One region of the Viridibacillus sp. FSL E2-0187 genome, then DNA from elsewhere that is predicted to be linked to it. Evidence: predicted binding sites of a transcription regulator. Region 1 holds the regulator's gene; each other region holds the start of a gene.
The links. The regulator LexA, encoded in region 1, represses DNA repair genes until DNA is damaged. The targets are predictions, from matches to a motif close to CGAACATATGTTCG.
Positions count from the first base shown of each region.

Region 2: the regulator LexA is predicted to act here: its motif matches at 950-963, upstream of MHH85_RS17620 (Y-family DNA polymerase).
Region 3: the regulator LexA is predicted to act here: its motif matches at 1,216-1,229, upstream of MHH85_RS07765 (type IA DNA topoisomerase).

Region 1 is NZ_JBBOVG010000001.1:2,943,552-2,945,830, forward strand. Features, by position in the region: gene MHH85_RS14435 (YneB family resolvase-like protein) at 1-295, opposite strand, end outside; gene yneA (cell division suppressor protein YneA) at 292-606, opposite strand; gene lexA (transcriptional repressor LexA) at 773-1,393, shown strand; gene MHH85_RS14450 (hypothetical protein) at 1,969-2,127, opposite strand.
Region 2 is NZ_JBBOVG010000001.1:3,628,698-3,630,976, forward strand. Features, by position in the region: gene MHH85_RS17620 (Y-family DNA polymerase) at 1-932, opposite strand, end outside; gene MHH85_RS17625 (MetQ/NlpA family ABC transporter substrate-binding protein) at 1,233-2,051, opposite strand; gene MHH85_RS17630 (methionine ABC transporter permease) at 2,068-2,279, opposite strand, start outside.
Region 3 is NZ_JBBOVG010000001.1:1,621,294-1,623,572, reverse strand. Features, by position in the region: gene MHH85_RS07765 (type IA DNA topoisomerase) at 1-1,178, opposite strand, end outside; gene MHH85_RS07760 (DUF5983 family protein) at 1,796-2,125, opposite strand.

The DNA of each region.
Region 1 (2,279 bases):
TCGTTTTTTGCAATAAATGAAGTACCGCCATTCGGCCATTACCACGCCCTAAGCGCGTCTCATCTTGAACAAATAGTGCTGGTTGTTCATATTCCTTCACACACTCAAGTAAATCAAGTAAACCTTCCCGATCAATATCATATCCACTATGTCGATCTGTAAAGACTTGTGCAACTTCATATCCTTTACTTGTTGCAAATTCCCTTAACTCAATCTCTTGCCTTTCAAGCGAAGTATCTTGTGTATCTTTTTCAGTACTTACACGGCAATAGAGAATAGCTATTTTTTGTTTCATCTTTTATCACTCGCCACTTCTACTCCTATATTTGGAACTTTTAAATTATCATGTTCCGGAACTATTAGAGTATGCCCCGCATATATAGTATCGTCAATTAAATTATTTTCATTTTTAACTTTTGCTATCCATTCATGGTTAGCCATTTTCCCTTTATATCTATCTGCAAGAGAAATTAAAGTATCTCCGTCATGGACTTTAATTTCTTTATATGATGTTTTCCCACTATTTACAACTACTAATATTGTTGTAAAGATTACGCAAAATCCAAAAAGTAATGTAATATATTGATTTTTTTTGAACCAACTCACACTTATTCTCCCCTTTTTCGAATACCTGTTCGGAATGTATGTTCTCAATATAAACCGAACGTTTGTTTTTGTCAACGGCTTTTTCGAACTTATGTTTGCACTGTTTGTTCGCTAATGCTATACTATTAATAACTTTTACATAGTATGAGATAAAGAGGTGATTGGATTGAAAAAAGTATCGAAAAGACAAGAAGATATATTGTCTTTCATCAAAGAGGAAGTTCGCACTAAAGGATACCCACCTTCCGTCCGTGAAATTGGTGAAGCAGTTGGTCTTGCATCAAGTTCTACAGTCCACGGACATCTTGCTAGACTTGAGAGCAAAGGGCTGATTCGACGAGATCCAACGAAACCTCGTGCAATCGAAATTTTAGATCAGCAAGATTCTACAATCGCAAAACAAGGTGTTGTACATGTACCGCTAGTTGGTAAAGTTACTGCAGGCCTTCCTATTACTGCAATTGAGAATATTGAAGAATACTTCCCAATTCCGGATTCTTACGGAACAACTGAGGATCAAATTTTTATGCTTGAAATTATGGGCGAATCTATGATCGAAGCTGGTATATTAGATGGAGACTATGTAATCGTGAAACAACAAGCAACCGCGAGTAATGGCGAAATTGTTGTTGCGATGACAGAGGATAATGAAGCAACTGTAAAACGATTTTTTAAAGAAGAATCTTATTTCCGCTTACAGCCAGAAAACTCTTCTATGGAGCCAATTATTGTAGATCAAGTTTCCATCTTAGGAAAAGTAGTTGGTTTGTATCGTAACGTATTATAAGGCACAACTATATCGGATTGTAGGAATCAGTGAAATATTGATTCTTGCAATCTTTTTTTATATACATAACCAAAATATATAGTTAGTATAATCGCACAATCTATATCACGCAGTCCCATATATCGTTATCGTGATTTATTTTATATTTTAGTTACAAAAGATAAGCAAAAAACAAATCGTTAAAATTAAGTAGTAATTAAATGCGTTACCACGAGAGATTGAATCGTGGTAAGTAAAAAACCGTTGAAACATAGAGCCTCAACGATTTTAACTATTAATACATTTTCAAGTATTGGTCACTTTCCGCCACGAATGATACTTGTGAGGTATTCCAATACTTCTCTTGTTGATTAGCAAAGGCACATTGTTTAGGATTCAATTTCTTCTCAACCAATCATCACCGCCTTCACGAATATACGGCAATAGAAGTTAAGAAGTATTTTACATATTTGACATTCTATATATTTCACACTTATGCAAACGAACGCCATCCAATAAGGGGTTTTAGTCATTTAGGCATTCGTTTATGTCAAAGCAAAAAAAGCACCCCGAAGGATGCTCTTGTTTCGTTGTCATTAGGCAATTGGGCATTGACCTTGATTATTGCACTTAGGCGGCTTAACACTACCACCTCCACCTTCCCATCCATTACTTGGTGGTGTAGCATTTGCACTTGCACCAAACGATAAACTCAAGACTAGTAAAGCAGCAATAGATAACATCGACTTTTTCATTAATATCAACCTCCGAATGATTATTTTCCCACATTTGTTATATTCTATATTTTACCTAATATCCCTTTAATTGTTTTTTATTTTAGAGATTTTACTCATCCATTTGAATCAAAGTAATTTAAAAATAGGCAGAGTGGAAAGTAAATATCCTA
Region 2 (2,279 bases), 690 kb from region 1:
CCACCAAATGCATTTTTGCTGTAGGAGAGCCCAAGTGAAATGGTACGCCCTACCTTAAATGCTTCGCGTGCACGTCTTGCGATGTCTTCACACATCTCCAAAATAACTGCAAGCACTTCTTCCTTTTTGTTATAGTCACGCATTAAAATTTGCCCTTTACCATAACTTATTTGCCCTTCAATTATTGGTTCGCCAAGTTCAGAAAGATCAATTCCCCACGCATGATGATAAAGCTGATTACCCATAATACCAAAACGAGCCTCTAGTGTTTTTAAATCTGCTTTTGCTAAATCCCCTACTGAAAAAATCCCCATATGATTAAGCGAGCGTTCTGTCTGTCTCCCAATACCCCACATCTTAGAGAGTGGTGATGTAGGCCATAACTTTTCTTCCACATCTTCATATCCCCATTTAGCAAATCCTGTTTTTTTCGCTTCTAAATCAAGCGCTAGCTTTGATAACAACATATTAGGCCCCATACCGACGGCACTTGGAATTCCAAACTGGTTGTAAATATCTCGTTGTATCTTCTGCGCAGTTTGTTCAACTGGTCCCCATAATTTTTCTGTTCCTGTTAAATCAATAAAACTTTCATCAACACTATAAATATGGATAGCTTCCTTTGGGACGTAACTGTTGAGTAGGCGTGTAATTTCCATTGAAACGCGGATGAAGAAGTCCATTTTAGGTTCAAATAGCCTAATATCTGGATGCTTCGGAATTTCATAGAGGCGTGTGCCAGTTTTTACTTGGAAACGTTTTTTCATCATTGGTGATGCTGCTAGCACGATACTTCCCTTTTGATTGAAGTTACCAACTACCGCAATTGGCGTCTTCATCACATCTAAATGCTCTAACGTTGCAATACAACTCGCATAGAAGCAACGCATATCAATACACATAATTGATCGCCTTGGCATGTTTTCGTACATAACCTATCCTCCAATAGAGAACATTTGTTCTTATTTTAAATTGAGATGAGTGAGATGGCAAGTGGGAATATAAGGAATTGGGGATTTACTTTCAATTAGGCGGATTTCATAATAAAAAAAGACTACTGCACACTTTTAAGTGTGCAGTAGTCCTTTTAGATAAATGCCATCGTACTCAGTCATCCAGCTTCAGTGGCCAGACTCTCGAGGTCACTTCCACCTTCTCGGTTGAAAACTGAAAGTACGTTTTCAATTCGAAGGTTCCAGTGCTTGTCGAGTCTAAACGGGCCACTTCAGCATTTATTTCATCCAGTCAGGTTTGCCGAAGCCTTTGAATTCTTCATCGATGATTTTTTCGAATTCTTCTGATTTAACGATTTCTAAAATGTCTTTTGCTAGTTGTGAATCTTTATTTTCTTCCTTAACTGCAATAACATTACGGAATTTATCAGGCATGTTTTCTAAGAATAGTGCATCTTGTAATTTAAGTCCTGCTGCAAGCGCGAAGTTTCCTGGGACACCAACAAGGTCAGCACTTTCGATTGCACGAGGTAGACCCGCTGCTTCGATTGGTTGGAACACTAAGTTTTTAGGATTTTCAACAACGTCTTTTTCAGATGCTTTTAGCTCTTCGATGTTAGGGTCAATTTTGATAAGACCTTGTTCTTGTAATGCTAATAATGTACGTGCCGCATTTGATGGATCGTTAGCAATCGCTACTTTTGCACCGTCTTTAATATCATCAATTGATTTAAAATCTTTTGCAAAGAAGCCCATTGGTGCAGTTGGCACGTTGATTAGACCAGCTAACTTCATTTTGTTCTGTTCATTAAAGTTTTGAAGATAAATTGAGTGTTGGAAAAGGTTTGCATCAATATCACTAGAATCTAATGCTTTATTTGGTTGTACATAGTCACTGAATTCAACCGTTTTTACTTTATAGCCTTTTTTCTCTAATTGCGGGATGATTGCTTTATTTAACATGTCACTATATGGTCCTGCAGTTGCGCCAATTTTAATGTCTTTTGAATCCTTTGGTTTGCTTTCATCTTTGTTACCACATGCAACTAAAGCTGTTGCTAATACGAATAATAACGCTGCTAGTAAAAACTTTTTCATTTTCAAATCTCCCCTTTTATCGTTTATCAATTGCTTTTGAAATGGCATCGCCTGAAAGTTGAATAATTTGGACGATAACAATTAAAATGACAACTGTCGCAATCATAATTGTGTTGTCATAGCGGTAATAACCAAAACGGATAGCCAAGTCACCAATTCCGCCACCGCCGACAATACCAGCCATTGCGGAATATGCTACTAAACTAATAATCGTCATTGTCACCCCTT
Region 3 (2,279 bases), 1.3 Mb from region 1:
GATAAGCCTTGTACTTTTGCTGCTGTTGGAATTGTTTTTGTTGGTATGATGGCATAGTGCTCTTCTACTTGTGCATTATCTACATAACGTTTTTGAGGACGTGCGGTTGCAATCTCAAATGGTTTATCAACGATTTTCTGATAATCCGCTACTCTGTCAGCCAGATAACTAAATTCGGCTTCGGTAATATACTGACAATCTGATCTTGGATAAGAGACTAGCTTTTTCTCATACAAACCTTGCACAACTTCCAACACTTTTGCTGGGCTGTATTTCCATATTTTATTGGCTTTAGCTTGTAATGTAGAAAGTGCATGTAACTTCGGAGGTTTAACATGCTTCCGTGCTTTTTTGACATCTCTAATCACACCTGGCAGGATTTCACCTTCAGTAATACTAGCTTGATGAAGTATTTGCTCGACTTCTTCCCGCTTATCCTTCTTAATAGCCGCTTTCCCTTTATATGGCCCTTTTTCAGCTAAAAATTCAGCTGTTAGTTCATAGAAATTGGTCGGTTTAAAATGTTCGATTTCTTGTTGTCTTTGATAAATCATATAGACTGTTGGAGATTGCACACGACCAATCGACATTGTTTCATTCAGACCCTTTGCCTTTAGTAGCATCGTATATAAGCGGCTTGCATTCATCCCAACGAGCCAATCACTGATTTGACGTGCCTGCGCTTCATAATACAACAGTAGATCCTTGTCATTATTTCGCAAATTGGCGAACCCTTTGCGTATCTCATCTACCTCAAGCGAATTAATCCAAAGTCGCTGAACTGGCTTCTGACGTACACCCGTTTGACGATAGATGGAATAAAAAATATTAGAGCCTTCTCTGTCCACGTCACATGCGTTTATAAGAACATGCGCTTCTTTAAACAGTCGCTTCACTTCTTGAAACTGATCCCACTTGCCCTTTGCCACTCGGAATTCATAGTTATCCGGGATCATCGGCAATTGTGCCAGCGACCAGCGTTTCCATTCTGGCTTGTAATCTGCCGGTTGTTTTAATTCTACTAGATGCCCTATCCCCCATGTAATCGTAGCTCCATCTGGAAACGTCTGATTCGGGGCAATTTCTATGTAATGTTTTGTTTTCTTTGCTACTTGAAAAGCATCTGCATAGGCTTTCGCCTGCGATGGTTTTTCAGCTAAAATCACTGTAAGTCCCATACTAACACCTCTATTTATATCCTTACTCGTATCATACCGAAAATTTGTTCGGTTGGCTATTGGAGAACGAGAAAAACGCTCCAAAAGTGGGCTGACTTTTGAAACGTTGTTGAGGTTCTAACATACATTCTTTTAATTTTATCTTTCCTAATACCTCAGGACCTTGGTTATATGCACAAATAACTTCTTTCTCAAATTAGTCGTCATCTTCACCCCAAAGAACTCTATGTTTGCATTCAAAATAAAAAGGCAACGATAGCTTGTTAGCTCGTTGCCCTTTTATCAGGAGTAAAATACATCACATGTTACGGCTCAATAGTACTTAAATCACTAAGCATTTTGACACACCGACGTGTTAAAGTACTAACGGTATTGGTGAATGATGGATTAGACAATTACTTTATTATACTGTGCTTAATTACCCTTTTTTATACATGATAAGTGAATTATTTTTATTGTGAATGCACATCGACCCACTTCTTTCTATTATGTATACGATGAATGTCTCTCCTCCAATTCCACAGAATCAGCGTTCCACATCAATTCCATTAAATAAAAAAGAGGAAACAATTTAATGCCTCCACTTTAGCTTATTCATATATTCTAGCAATCTGTTCCTATTCGTAACGTACTACTCTTGACGAGATTTCTGATACTGGTTCAATCAGAAGCCATGTACAGTTTTTTCCTTCTGCATAACCCATGAAATATAATAAGTCTTTCGGTAAATCTTTGTCTTCCGTGATATTTTCAAATAAAGGGATAAACCAACCTTGATCTCCTTTAGGGTAAACAGTAAGCCCCATCTCATTTGTAGAAGTTAATTGGACTTGTGTTTTCAACCACTCCACAGTTTCTTCAGAAATACTAAAAGTGGATACTGTTAGCATGGTTTCAACTAATTTCACTTTTTGAGCATTGATATCAAAACTTTTTTCTTCAGTCATAATAATTCCTCCTTTTATATCTTTATTAAGTTAAGCCGTATCTTTTCATTCTACATTATTTATAGCTCTGTGAAAGCTGCAGTTGTAGCTTTCTTCACTGTTACTCTACCGATAATTTATGATGCTTTGCCTTCTGTTGTGAATAACCGTGAAA